One region of the Paenibacillus sp. FSL P4-0081 genome, then DNA from elsewhere that is predicted to be linked to it. Evidence: riboswitches for the same ligand, from Rfam matches in the RefSeq annotation. Region 1 holds a riboswitch; the other holds the start of a gene.
The links. Region 1 has a riboswitch for glycine ahead of P40081_RS35365 (amino acid permease). Riboswitches for the same ligand answer to the same signal wherever they lie in the genome.

Region 1 (7,231 bases):
GTTGCTACGAACAGTGTCCGCAAACGGACCGGTAACATCTCCGTAGGCACTTCCGTGTTTGCAATGATCGTGCTGGAGAAGGATCTTACAGCCGTATATCCGGAGATTGATATGGTTACTACTCCAGACGGCAGTCCGGTCGGCATGGTTCATGCCAACAACTGTTCCAGTGATCTCAACGCCTGGATCGGGTTGTTCCGTGAATTCTCGGAGGCAATGGGCTTTAAGTCTGATCCCGGCCAGCTGTTCAGTGTCCTGTTCAATAAGGCACTGGAGGCGGATGCCGATGGCGGCGGTCTGCTGAGCTACGGGTATTTCTCCGGGGAGAATATTACCGGGATTGAGAAAGGCCGGCCGTTGTTTGTACGCTCACCGGAGAGCCGCTTCAATCTGGCCAACTTCATGCGGACGCATTTATTCTCCGCTTTTGGCGCGCTGAAGATCGGAATGGATATTCTGACCAAGCAGGAGCAAGTGTCGATCGACAGCATTCTGGCTCACGGCGGATTATTCAAAACTCCTGTTGTCGGGCAAAAAATCGTGGCCGCTGCAATGAACGTCCCTGTCTCGGTCATGGCAACAGCCGGAGAAGGCGGCGCATGGGGGATGGCGATTCTGGCCTCTTACATGCAGAACAAAGCACAGCAGGAGCGTCTTGATGACTTCCTTGACCACAAGGTATTTAAGGATGTGGAAGGACAAATCATCCATCCGGATGCGGCTGATGTGAAGGGCTTCGAGCTGTTCATGGAACGTTATACTGCAGGGATCGCGATCGAGCAGGCTGCTGTAGATCATCTGGTAGAAAACGGGAGGGGTTAACCTATGTTGGAGCAACTGAAAGAAGAGGTATTCGAGGCCAATCTGGACCTGCCTAAGCATGGACTCGTCAAATACACCTGGGGCAATGTGAGCGCAGTTGACCGTGAGAAAGGCGTATTCGTCATCAAACCAAGCGGCGTCAGCTATGACAAAATGAAGCCTAGCGATATGGTCGTAGTGGATTTCGACGGTAACGTGGTTGAAGGGGAGATGAGACCATCCTCGGATACACCGACCCATGCCGTACTCTACAAGCATTATGCAGAAATCGGCGGCATCGTGCACACGCATTCGACCTGGGCGACCATCTGGGCGCAGGCCGGGCTGGATGTTGCTGTAATGGGCACGACACATGCCGACACCTTCTATGGCGCGGTACCCTGCGCACGCTTCCTGACGCAGGAGGAGGTTGACCGCGGGTATGAAGCGGAGACCGGACGCGTGATCATTGAGACTTTTGAACAGCGGGGCCTTGATATTATGGCAGTTCCCGGCGTCTTGCTGAAAGGCCATGGCCCGTTCACCTGGGGGAAGAATGCCCATGATGCAGTGATGAACAGCGTGGTGCTGGAGGAAGTGTCCAAGCTGAACCATTTTGCCCGCGAGCTGAACCATTTCGCTGAAGAATTGCCGCAGCGGATTCTGGATAAACACTATCTGCGCAAGCATGGTAAAGGCGCTTATTACGGTCAGAAATAATCTGATTTATATATTATCCAAGAGAAGAGGATGAAATAATATGTCAACAGTAAGCGCTAAGCAATTCTGGTTTGTTGTAGGATCACAGCATCTGTACGGAGAAGAAGCCCTCGGTGAAGTTAAAGCTCATGCACAGGAGATGACGGATGCCCTCAATAACAGCGGTGTGCTGCCTTATCCGCTGGTGCTGCAGGATCTGGCGGTCAGTGCAGACAAAATCACTTCGATCATGAAAGAAGTCAACTACCGTGACGAGGTTGCCGGTGTGATTACCTGGATGCATACCTTCTCCCCGGCCAAAATGTGGATCCGCGGCACGAAGCTGCTGCAGAAGCCGCTTCTGCACCTGGCTACACAGTACAATGAGAGCATTCCTTGGGCTACACTGGATATGGACTTCATGAACCTGAACCAGGCTGCCCATGGCGACCGTGAATACGGGTTCATCAATGCCCGCCTGAAGAAACAGAACAAAGTGGTGGTAGGGTACTGGGAACGCGCCGAAGTCCAGAAGCAAATTGCCGAATGGATGGACGTTGCCGTTGCGTATAACGAAAGCTTCAACATCAAAGTGGCCCGCTTCGGCGACAACATGCGTAACGTGGGCGTTACCGAAGGCGACAAGGTAGAAGCCCAGATTCAGTTCGGCTGGACCGTGGATTACTTCGGGATCGGCGACCTGGTTGCGTATGTAAACGAAGTGAAGGAAGAAGAAATTGATGCGCTGTTCGCTGAATATGCAGAGCAATATGATTTCGATTACGGTTCATACAGCAAAGAAGCATGGGAAGCCAGCGTGAAGGTACAGGCCAGCTATGAAATTGCCCTCAAACGCTTCCTGGATGCCGGCAACTACAATGCGTTCACTTCGAACTTCGAAGACCTGCACGGCATGAAGCAGCTTCCGGGTCTTGCCGTTCAGCGTCTGATGGCACAAGGCTACGGCTTCGCCGGCGAAGGGGACTGGAAGACAGCGGCCCTGGACCGCCTGATGAAGGTGATGAGCCACAACCTGAACACCGGATTCATGGAAGATTACACCTACGAAATGGCTGCCGGACAGGAAGCGATTCTGCAGTCCCACATGCTTGAGGTTGACCCGAGCCTGGCCAGCAACAAGCCGAAGGTGCTTGTGTCTCCGCTGGGTATCGGCGACCGCGAAGATCCGGCCCGTCTCGTATTCGACGGCAAGGCTGGCGAAGGCGTCGTGGTATCGATGGCTGACTTCGGCACTCATTACAAGCTGCTGATCAATGAAGTTACTGCCTTCGAGCCGACGGTTCCGGCTCCGAATCTTCCGGTGGCCCGCGTGCTCTGGCAGGTGAAGCCTAACTTCCAGGATGGAATTAAGGCATGGATCGAGAACGGCGGCGGTCACCATACCGTGGTGTCGCTCAACTTGACTACAGATCAGATCGTAACCTACGCCAAGCTGGTTGGCCTGGATTATGTAATCATTAAATAAATAGCGGAATAATGTTGGATCAAATGAGCGGATGGGCTTTTGCCTGTCTGCTTTTTTTTAATGCAGAGCCAAGGTATTACCGGCAAACTCATCCTCCGTGCCCGTGATTTTCTAAAATCCTGTACAAAATACAACATTCGCTTCATTAAATTGGACTAAATCGAAAATTGTTGTACAAAAGGCAGCATTTCTCCTCCTTCATACGGTTTAGCGTGGAAATTGTTGTATTTCATACAACAATCTATCTAAACAACCGGGTATCTGCGCATCCAAGTTGCAAAACGTACAACATTTATGCCGCTGTAGTGCAGGAGCGCACCCTAGACATCTAGCCATAGGTAGGAGACTTTTATCACTGTTCAATACTCACATGCCGAGTAATATGTTAGAATATCAGAATGCATTAACGCTTCACCAATTTAATACATCACACGGGCTATGATTGCTATGGATCACACTATAGCAGGAGCAGCTTCTGGAGAGACTGCGGGAGACCGCAGCGCCGAAGGGTTCACAATCTCAGGCAAAAGGACAGAAGAGTACGGAATTTGTATTTGTTATGCTGATTAATTACGGTCAGCGGCGCAGGTAGCTTATTTTGATATTCTTATGAACCGGGAGATTGGATGATATCCAATCTCTTTTTTATGTTATTTGGCAGCATAGCGTTGTACACATTAAGGGGGAAAAAGGCAATGGCACAGACAGAATTAAAGAGAGATTTGGCGAACCGTCATGTACAGCTGATCGCTATCGGCGGCACGATTGGTACGGGGTTATTCCTGGGATCAGGCAGAGCGATTCAGCAGGCCGGCCCGTCCATTATGATCACGTATTTACTCGTGGGAATTGCCGTGTTTTTTGTGATGAGGGCGCTGGGTGAGCTGCTGCTCTCCAAAGCGGGATATCAATCTTTTACGGACATTGCTGAAGACTATCTGGGGCCGCGGGCTGCGTTCATTACAGGCTGGACCTACTGGTTCTGCTGGATTATGACGGCGATGGCGGATGTGATTGCAGTGGGCGTCTATGTGCAGTACTGGTTCGATATCCCGCAGTGGGTGCCGGCTGTCATCTGCCTGATTATCCTGTTAGGACTCAATTTGTTAACGGTCAAAAGCTTCGGCGAACTCGAATTCTGGTTTGCGCTAATCAAAGTCGTCACGATTCTTGCCTTAATTGGCCTGGGAATCATTCTGCTGGTCATCGGGTTCAAGACGGATGCGGGATCGGTGAGCGTCCGCAATCTCTGGGAGCACGGGGGTGTGTTCCCGAATGGTGTCAAGGGCTTCTTATTTTCCTTCCAGATGGTTGTGTTCGCTTATGTCGGTGTGGAGCTTGTGGGTGTATCAGCCGCAGAAACAGCAGATCCGGAGAAAAATATCCCCTCGGCGATTAACAAGATTCCTCTGCGGATTCTCTTCTTCTATGTGGGCGCGCTCTTCGTCCTGCTGTGCATTAACCCGTGGACCCAGCTCAGTGCAGCTGAAAGTCCTTTTGTGCGAACCTTCAGCCTGGTCGGGATTCCGGTTGCTGCGGGCATTATCAATTTCGTCGTCTTAACCTCAGCAGCTTCCGCCTGCAACAGCGGGATGTTCTCAACCAGCCGGATTCTGTATAATCTGAGCAGAAGGAATCAGGCCTCCCCGCAGCTCGGCAAGCTGAACCGAAATCATGTGCCTGCTAACTCTTTATTTATTTCTACAATAGTTATATCGGCCGGGGCGCTGCTTAGCAAGCTTATTCCGGGCCAGGCCTTCGGCATCGTTACAACGATCAGTGCCATTTGCTTCATCTGGGTGTGGGGGGTTGTGCTCGTATGTCATATCAAATATAAGAGGAACCGCCCGGACTTACATGCCTCGTCCAAATTCAAAGCACCGTTCACACCGGTCATTAATTATGCGGTATTAACGTTGTTTGCTGCTATTCTGATCATTATGCTGTTCGCAGATGATACCCGTCCGGCGCTGCTGTTTACGCCCCTATGGTTCATTCTGTTGTTCGTCCTGTACTCCATGCGGAGCAAGAAGGAGAAAAGTGATGCCGATGTTAGTATAATCAATACATGAGTGCAAGAATGTTCAAACGCTACTGACATGTTGTCAGTAGCGTTATAAGGAGGAATCCGAAACATGAAGCATAGATTACTCCAATATATGACCCGGCTGACCTCCCTCAGTGAAGAGCAGCAGCAGGCCATTCTGGAGGAGATTCTTGTTGAGGAATACAGCAAGGGAGCCACGCTGCTTAGGCAGGGGGAGGTTCCCGGTCATTGCTATTTCGTGTTAAAAGGATGCGTACGGCAGCATAGTGTTGACGTCACAGGCCGCGACATCACCTCGAATTTCTACACAGAGGAGCAGGCGATCGCTATCTTCAATGCGCATAAAGAGGATGCCTCGTCGGAATACAGCCTGACTTGTCTGGAGGACTGCGTACTGGTTGTCGGTGCGCTGAATACCGAGAGGGAAATGTACGCCAGACACACGCAGCTGGAGCTGATGACACGCCGGATGATCGAGGAGAATTTCGGACAGGTGCAGGCGGAATTCGCCGCCTTCATTGCGGCATCCCCCGAAGACCGCCTCAAGGCACTGCTGCATCGGAGGCCCGGCCTGATCAGCCGCGTCCCCCAGCATCAGCTGGCCAGCTATCTCGGGATGACACCGGAGTCGCTCAGCCGGATTAAGAAGCGGCTTGAGCGCGAACACGCGCAGCCGGGACTTTGAACAGCAGCCAGATGCCAAGCCCCAGCTCCCCTGCGGTCATCGGCAGCATGAACACCCATTTGATGATTTGGAGGAATTCTCCATACCCGGGCACAAGTGTGCCGCACAGATGAACCATAATATAGCCGAAGCCTGCCAGCAGCAGCAGCACACTGACGGGCTTCGGAATATTCTCCGAACATACCGCCAGCACACCTATAATCAGCAGATGCCCCCCGAACAGAATCAAACCAGCCGACCATACCGCTTCAAAAGCATGAAGATGAAGCATGACCTCCGCCTGCAGCTCCCCTCGTGTGAAGCCGGAAAGCGCAACCTCCCTGTTACCGGTAAGAAGTGATACCACGATCAGACTGGAGACAGCAACCCCCAACACTGCCGTATAAGCCAGGCGCAGCCATGCTCCCAGCAGGGACAGGCCCGGATGCACAGGCTTCAGCACCAGATATAAGGCCCAGGCAGCTGCCGCATCACAGGCCATAATCAGTACCCAGCCCAGAATCCCGGCCCTGAACAGCGACGGAGAGGCCTGAAGATTGGCGAAGGTACCAGCGGCATCTCCATCCACTACCAGACTCCCTTGGACATATCCGTACGAGAGCGCGGCGGCAACCGCCATTACAATGAGCGATATTCCCCCGGTTCGAGCCACTGCAGCAGACATTAGCATAACCCCCTGATTGATTATTGATTGTGGTTATATTGTACTAAGGCGCCTGCAGGGCTTCATTGACTTAAGTTAAGAGGACATGATTAAATTTTAAATATTAAGTTTTTGAATAAAGGATAGTCATTGAAAAATGTCGAACCTTAATCTAGATATTTCTGTACTGTGCAATGAAGCGATTTAATGAAGTGATTTAATGAAGGAGAACCCACATCCATGAAGAACATTATCCGCTCCCTTGAAGATATAGTGAACCTGGCACCGGTCCTGAAAGCTGCTTTTCCCTATGATGTATCTATTGCTGTCTGTGATGTGGAGAAGTTCATCGCTTATTTCCCTGGAACGTCCATTGATCTGGGAATTCGGGCAGGACAGATAATTCTTGCGGACGAACCTCTGTATCATGCGCTGAGAAATGATGAATTCTCGAAAGCTAATGTCCCTAAGGACTACTATGGGTATGAATTCGTCGGTACGGTTCTTCCGGTACACGGAGAGGATGGAAGCGTCTGCGGGGCGGTCTGCATCCAGGTCCGCAGACAGACCGAGCTGCGCGAAATCGCTGATCAGATCTCGGTCTCCCTAAATCAGGCTAACGCCCGGATTGGGCATGTGGCAGAGGGCTCGGGGCTGCTTGCCGATTTCTCGCAGAAGCTGCTGCTCCAGTCAGAAACGACCGCCGAAAGTGTCAAAAAAAGCGATGAAGTGCTGGCTGTCCTCAGAAAGGTCGCCGACCAGACGAATCTGCTCGGGATTAATGCAGCCATTGAGGCTGCCCACGCAGGAGAGAAGGGGCGGGGATTCGATGTTGTAGCGAAAGAAATCCGCAAATTCTCGAAGGAAACC
Region 2 (7,231 bases), 510 kb from region 1:
CGACCCCGAAGTTACGCCGGGACAGGGCAGTATAGTGGCGGATAACATCCACTTCGGAGACTTCCGGCAGCACTACCGGCTCGCTGCGGAGCAAGCCCTCAGGAATCAGTGAGCTGATGCTCTCTTCCTGCGGCACATCACATAGCGGCAATGAGTACGCCGAGCGGCCGGGACGGCTTAATTCAAAAATCAGGGTTTGTTCCGGTTTCATATACAGCCCTCCAGTGCAGTGGCGAATTCGTCAATTTCGGTTTTGCTTCTTTTTTCGGTCACGGCAACAAGCATATGTCCGGCCAGCTCGGGATACTCGCGGCCCAGATCGTAGCCGCCCAGATAACCTGCCTTCAGCAGCCTGGAGTTCACTTCAGTGACGCTGCTGCCTTCCGGGAGCTTCAGGACAAATTCATTGAAGAACGGGGCGGTGAAGACGTGCTCCGCTCCGGTAATTTCAGCCAGCCTTCCGGCGGCGTAATGGCTCTTGCGGATATTAAGCTCACCAACCTCACGCATGCCCTCCTTGCCCATCACGGACAAGTAGACGGATGCGCATAACGCCAGCAGCGCCTGGTTGGAGCAGATATTCGACGTCGCTTTCTCGCGGCGGATATGCTGCTCACGCGCCTGCAGGGTCAAGACGAAGCCGCGCTTGCCGTTACGGTCAACGGTCTGGCCGACGATCCGGCCCGGCATGCGGCGCATCAGCGGTTCGGCAACCGCGAAGAATCCGCAGGTTGGTCCTCCGAGCGATGCAGCGATACCCAGCGGCTGTGCATCGCCGACTACGATGTCGGCGCCCAGCTTGCCGGGCGTTTCCAGCACGCCGAGTGCAATGGGATTCGCGCTGACCACGAGCAATCCCTTGACGGCGTGGATCAACGGCTCAATCTGGCGCAGATCCTCGATGCCGCCGAAGAAGTTGGGCGACTGGACCAGAACGGCGGCAGTATCGGCATCAATGGCCTCAGCCAGCTTGGCAAGATCGGTAACCCCGTCCTTATAATCGATTTCCACGATTTGCAGGCCCCAGGCATTGGCCGAAGTACGCAGCACCTGGCGGGCTTCCGGATGAACCGTACGGGAGACAATCAGCTTTTTGCGTTTCGTGGCGCCTGTGGCCAGCACGGCTGCTTCGGAGAAGGCCGTTGCGCCGTCATACATACTGGCATTGGCGACCTTCATACCGGTCAGCTCACAGATATAGGACTGGAATTCGAAGATTGCCTGAAGCTCGCCCTGGCTGATTTCCGGCTGATAAGGGGTATAGGCAGTATAGAATTCCGAACGGGAAATAATATGGTTAATGACAACAGGAATGTGGTGGTCATAGAGGCCGGCGCCAAGGAAGCTGGCATGGGTATCAAAGTCGGCATTCTTGTCAGCCAGACCCTTCATATGGCGCAGCAGCGCATATTCGTCCAGCGGGCCGGACATCGGCATCGTTCCCTGGTAGCGGACAGATTGAGGGATATCAGCGAATAGCTCATCGATGGACTGAATCCCGACAGTCTCCATCATTTCTGCGCGGTCTTGCTCCGTCATAGGCAGATAGCGGTGCTTCATTACGGCTTCACTCCTTGGCTCTTTTTGTAGAACGGGGCTTTGATCACGGCAGCCTTCAGTTGCTTGCCGCGGATCTCCACATACACCTCTGTGCCGATCTCAGTATAGGCAGCATCCAGCAGGGCAAGTCCGAGATTCCGCTTCAGCGTTGGGGATTGGGTACCGGTTGTGACTTCACCGATCTTCACACCGTCGGCATATACAGGATAATGGGAGCGGGGAATCCCGCGGTCGATCATTTCAAGCCCCACAAGGCGGCGCGGGAGACCGGCTTCCTTCTGCTTCAGCAAGGCATCACGGCCGATGAAATCCGCTTTGTCCAGCTTCACGAAGAACTGGACACCCGCTTCGAGCGGCGTAATATCCGCCGAGAGCTCCTGGCCGTACAGCGGCAGCTTGGCTTCGAAGCGGAGCGTGTCGCGTGCGCCCAGTCCGGCAGGGGTCAGGCCATGCGGCGCGCCTGCGGCCAGCAGACCATTCCAGAGTGCAGCCGCTGTGTGGACCGGGGCGTACAGCTCAAAGCCGTCCTCCCCGGTATAGCCGGTGCGGGAGAGCAGTACAGATACGCCGCAGACCTCGGCGTGTTCGATGAAGTGGAAGGGCTTCAGCTCTGCGAGCGGGGCAGAGGTAACTTCGGCCAGAATCGTCTCAGCCAGCGGACCCTGCAGAGCGAGCAGCAGCGTCTCATCAGAGACGTTCTTCAGGCTGACACCGCTGAATTCAGCGGTGAGATGTTCCTGCAGCCACTGGAAGTCCTTGTCGATATTGGAGGCGTTCACGACGAGCATATAGCGCTCATGGCCCAGGCGGTAGACGAGCAGATCATCTACTACGCCGCCGCTCGGATAGAGCATCAGGGTATACTGCGCCGCGCCGTCTGCAAGGCGGCTGACGTCATTTGTGGTCAACTGCTGCAGGAAGGCTTCAGCGCCGCTGCCGTCAACCATGAATTCACCCATATGCGATACATCGAACAGTCCGGCCTGCTGGCGGACCGCTTCATGTTCCTTAACGATGCCAGTAAACTGCACCGGCAGCTCCCAGCCGCCGAAATCAATGCATCTGGACTCCGCATAAGCGGCATAGAGATCATAAAAAGGCGTTCTTCTCAAAGACTCCATCGTGTCACCCCTTAGTCTGTTTACATGCAAAAAAGGACAGGCGAAAGTCCATCAATGCACATCAAACATGCATCAATAGACGTTCGCTCTGTCCTTTGTACCTGAGAGTTACCCTGCTATTATGCCCGCAGGTTTCCCCGTTGGTGATCCGTTTCCTGTTGTCCAGGCTGTGGATGCTCTCCAGAGATGCGTCCGGCAAAGGTCCTTTTGCCTGAGAGATTCACCCATCCCGGGCTTACTCCTTCGGCGCTGCCCCTGAGGGTCAGTCTCTCCCTATGCCATCATTCGCAAACCATATGTTTTTCTACTGACTCCATTAAACCGGGTTTACAAGCACGCTGTCAATCAAAAAACGTCAAAAAGATGACAAATTTAATTTTCCTGTCAGTTATATTGACATTAGGCAAGGTCATAACTTAGGCTATAACTAAATTTAGAACTCCAAATGTGGAAAAGAGGCGGCTTGGAAATGAGTGAAGTGTTGGACAACCTGCTATACAGCGAAGAGCATGAATGGGCACAGCAGGGTGAAGGACGCGTAGTACGTGTGGGAATTACGGATCATGCGCAGCATTTATTGGGCGACATCGTGTTTGTTGAGTTTCCGGAAGTCGGCGCAGCCATTTCCGCGGGCGACAGCGTAGGCAGTATCGAGTCTGTTAAGACGGTGTCGGAGCTGTACTCGCCGGTATCCGGCAAGGTAACCAAGATCAACGACGCACTCGAATCCAGTCCGGAGCTGATCAATGATCAGCCATACGGCGGCGGTTGGATTTTTGAGCTGGAGCTTGACGGTGAGTTTGCCGAGGCAGGTTCCGGCCTACTGGATGCGGCTGCTTATAAGGAATTGGTTGGGGAATAGTTTCAACCGTTTATGTACCCGGATTATTAGAATAGATGACTGAACTGGATTTACGGACAGATGAACACGGCAGGCTTCTCTTATTACATTAGATGTCACTAATGTGAGAGGTCTGTCTTTTTGCGTTTCTGTATCACTCCGGAAAGCTGAGCAGCCCCGGATAAATGCGGGGAGCCAAGTGCCAAAGGGCGGGGAGCAGAGCCAGACCCGCAACGGCAAAGATAAGGCACAGCAATAGGAACCGGTATCTTTTTCTGGGACGGGTATTGGGTTTGAGCACGAAGTAATACACACCGGCCGAATAAAACGGGAAAAGCACCACGGCAGACATGCCCATACAGACCAGAAAGGTGGATTCCCCGGCGGAGGAAGGGATCATGGCTTCCGGGTTATAGACCGGATTGATCTGCAGAAAGAGGATCACAAATGTCAGATAAGCGAAGAGTAAAAGAAGAGGGAAACAGCGGATGCGTCCATCCTCGGACAAACCGTACAGCATCCACCAGACCCCGAGCCAGGGCAGGGCAAAGGCTGCGCCGGCAATAAGGAAGTCAATGCCTATATACATCAGTTTATCGGGAGGATACACATGGGCCAGGTCCCCCCAGAAGTAATCGGAGGAGAAGAACATCATAAATACAGATAATAAACCAATGAAAAAGGTAATTATTCCCTGGGCAAAAACAATCATGATCAGCGAAACCAGCTGCCGCAGAAAATAGAGAAAACGGGTGGCGTCCGGTGTCGTTCCGTTTGTAGTCTGCATAGCGTTCAATCTCCTTATACTAGCAAATGGTTGCCGTGCCTTCTCATCTGCAGATCTCTGAGCTGATTCGCTTGCAGATACGTGTTATTCTTCCTCTTGAAGCTGCCGCAGGACAATAAGTTCGACCCGGCGGTTCTTCTGCCGTCCTTCAACGGTAGTGTTATCGTAAGCAGGTCTGGTATCCGCGTAACCGGCATATTGGAAAGTATCGGGGCTAAGCCCCTCGTTATCCAGGAAGAAGCGCAGCACAGAGAGTGCGCGGGCGCCGGATAGCTCCCAGTTATCCGTGTAATCTGAAGCGGCGGTTACCGGGACATTGTCGGTATGGCCTTCGATGCTGATCGTGGCACCGATTCCGCGGAACAGGCCGGAGAGCTGGCGCAGTGCCGGGAAGGCAGGTGATTTCAGCTCGGCTTTGCCGGCATCGAACAGGAACCGGTCGCTAAGCGTGATGGCAATGCCCTGCGGTTTATCCGCTACAAAGATCTGCTCCCCAAGGTTGTTATCTTCCACGTATTTGGTGATTACACCCATGAGCGCGGCCAGTTTGGCCTCCTGCTCACGAAAAGCGAGCTCACGCGCCGAAGGCTGGTGTTCGGCAGTCTCCCCGTTTTGCCCGGAGGTATCCGTGCCCGTCCCGGTTCCGTTCGAACCATTCTCCTTCACATTGCCCCCGGAAGAAAGACCGCCACCGGTGCTTCCGCCTGCTTCCTGTTCATTCGAGACTGCGGCTCCCGTGTTCCCCTGATTACCATCCAGCACTCCATTTCCGCCTTCAAGCACAGGACTGCCGCTCTTAAAGGTATCAGATAATGAACCGGTAACGATCGCGTATTTTTGCGTATCCAGACTGCTCATGGCGTACAGGATGATGAAAAAAATGAGCAGAAGCGTAATCAGATCCGCATAGGTAATCATCCAGCGGTCCCGGTTCTCCTTACCTCTACTACGTCCCTGGCGGCGGTTTCTTTGTCTCATAGCGGGTCTCCCGGGTTATTATTGCTGCTGCGTCTAGGTGAGGCATCGGGAATAAAGGCGGTCAGTTTTTTGCGGACCAGATGCGGATGATCCCCATTCTGCAGGGACAGGATACCGACAAGCAGCATCTCCATGCTGCCCAGTTCGCTTTGGCTGCGGGATTTGATTTTGGAGGCGATGGGTAAAAATATAAGATTAGCACTGGCTACGCCATAGAGCGTTGCTGTAAAAGCTACAGCGATCGAGGCCCCCAGATTAGAGGGATCCGTCAGATTGCTCAGTACCCGTATTAATCCCATTACGGTGCCGATGATGCCCATAGTCGGAGCATAGCCGCCGGCGGCTTCGAAGATTTTGGCATAGCCTTCATACTTCAGTTCCTTGGCGTCCATCTCCAGTTCAAGAATTTGCCGGACCTGATCAGGATCGGTGCCGTCGACAATAAGAAACAGCCCTTCGCGGGTAAAGGTATCCGGATGCTCCTCCGCTCTCTTCTCCAGCGCAAGCACACCCCCGCGCCGAGTGATTGCAGCCATGGAGATCAGCTCTTCGGCCTTCTCCTGGGTGGTGTCGGGATGTCTGCCGAATGCCAGGCGCAGAGCCGCCGGGACGCTGCGTAATCTGGAGGCCGGAAAACTGATGAGTACAGCGGCAAGGGTGCCGCCGAATACGATCAGCGCGGCGTTCAGCTGCAGCAGGCCGGATAAGCTTCCGCCTTCCCAGAGAAAGCCGCCGATCATTGCGGCAATGCCTGCCAGCAGGCCGATAATTGAAGTGATATCCATAAGTTCAAGCTCCTTAAATTTCTATATATTATGGTTTGCATCAATCTGGGCAACGCTGTATAATAAACGGGAACGTGTATTCCTATCTTCCATATTTTTCAGTACGGTATGGATAGGCAACTATTAGGGCTACAATTATAATATATTCATATATTTTAGACGATAGAGGGGAGACGGGCAAATGAGTGATATTGTCGTCAGTACAAAGACATTTGAACTGGAGTCCGAGTATACACCCCAGGGCGATCAGCCTCATGCCATAGAAGAATTATTGGACGGCATCCGGCAGGGCAAGAAGCACCAGACGCTGCTGGGAGCGACAGGTACAGGCAAGACCTTTACCATCGCACAAGTGATTTCCAAACTGAACCGCCCGACGCTGGTCATTGCGCACAACAAGACGCTTGCGGCGCAGCTGGCGAGTGAGTTCAAAGAATTTTTCCCGAACAATTCCGTTGACTACTTCGTCAGTTACTACGATTACTACCAGCCTGAGGCGTACATTCCTTCCTCCGATACCTTCATAGAGAAAGATTCCAGCATAAATGAAGAAATTGACAAGCTCCGGCACTCCGCCACCAGTTCGCTGTTCGAACGGCGTGACGTTATTATTGTTGCGAGTGTGTCCTGTATTTATGGCCTCGGTTCGCCGCAGGAATACGGAAGTATGCTGTTGACACTGCGGGTAGGGATGGAGAAGCCGCGCAATCAGATTCTGAGCAGGCTCGTGGAGATCCAGTACCAGCGCAATGACATTAACTTCGTACGCGGGACGTTCCGGGTACGCGGCGATGTGGTCGAGATCTTCCCGGCTTCACAGGGGGAGCATGCGATCCGTGTGGAGCTGTTCGGAGATGAGATAGAGCGCATTACCGAGATTGATGTTCTCACAGGAGAGCTGATTGGTGAGCGCGATCATATAGCGATCTTCCCGGCTTCGCACTTTGTCACCCAGGAAGAAACGATGCGTGTAGCTATTATCAACATTGAGCGGGAGCTTGAGGAACGGCTGGCCGTGCTTCGTGATGCGGGCAAGCTGCTGGAAGCCCAGCGGCTGGAGCAGCGGACGCGGTACGATATTGAGATGATGAAGGAAGTGGGCTTCTGCTCCGGTATCGAGAACTATTCCGGCCCGCTTACCTTCCGTGAGCCGGGAGCG

Region 2: linked by a shared signal. The riboswitch ahead of gcvT (glycine cleavage system aminomethyltransferase GcvT) and the one ahead of P40081_RS35365 (amino acid permease) in region 1 are both predicted to bind glycine.

What each region holds. Positions count from the first base shown of each region.
Region 1 is NZ_CP009280.1:8,279,529-8,286,759, reverse strand. It holds gene P40081_RS35380 (xylulokinase) at 1-822, shown strand, start outside; gene P40081_RS35375 (L-ribulose-5-phosphate 4-epimerase) at 826-1,521, shown strand; gene araA (L-arabinose isomerase) at 1,562-2,986, shown strand; glycine riboswitch at 3,452-3,531, shown strand; gene P40081_RS35365 (amino acid permease) at 3,682-5,058, shown strand; gene P40081_RS35360 (Crp/Fnr family transcriptional regulator) at 5,122-5,718, shown strand; gene P40081_RS35355 (DUF4386 domain-containing protein) at 5,675-6,382, opposite strand; gene P40081_RS35350 (methyl-accepting chemotaxis protein) at 6,602-7,231, shown strand, end outside.
Region 2 is NZ_CP009280.1:7,769,416-7,776,646, reverse strand. It holds gene gcvPB (aminomethyl-transferring glycine dehydrogenase subunit GcvPB) at 1-211, opposite strand, end outside; gene gcvPA (aminomethyl-transferring glycine dehydrogenase subunit GcvPA) at 208-1,560, opposite strand; gene gcvT (glycine cleavage system aminomethyltransferase GcvT) at 1,560-2,681, opposite strand; glycine riboswitch at 2,768-2,867, opposite strand; glycine riboswitch at 2,871-2,966, opposite strand; gene gcvH (glycine cleavage system protein GcvH) at 3,151-3,543, shown strand; gene P40081_RS33170 (hypothetical protein) at 3,677-4,309, opposite strand; gene P40081_RS33165 (OmpA/MotB family protein) at 4,394-5,287, opposite strand; gene P40081_RS33160 (flagellar motor protein) at 5,284-6,072, opposite strand; gene uvrB (excinuclease ABC subunit UvrB) at 6,254-7,231, shown strand, end outside.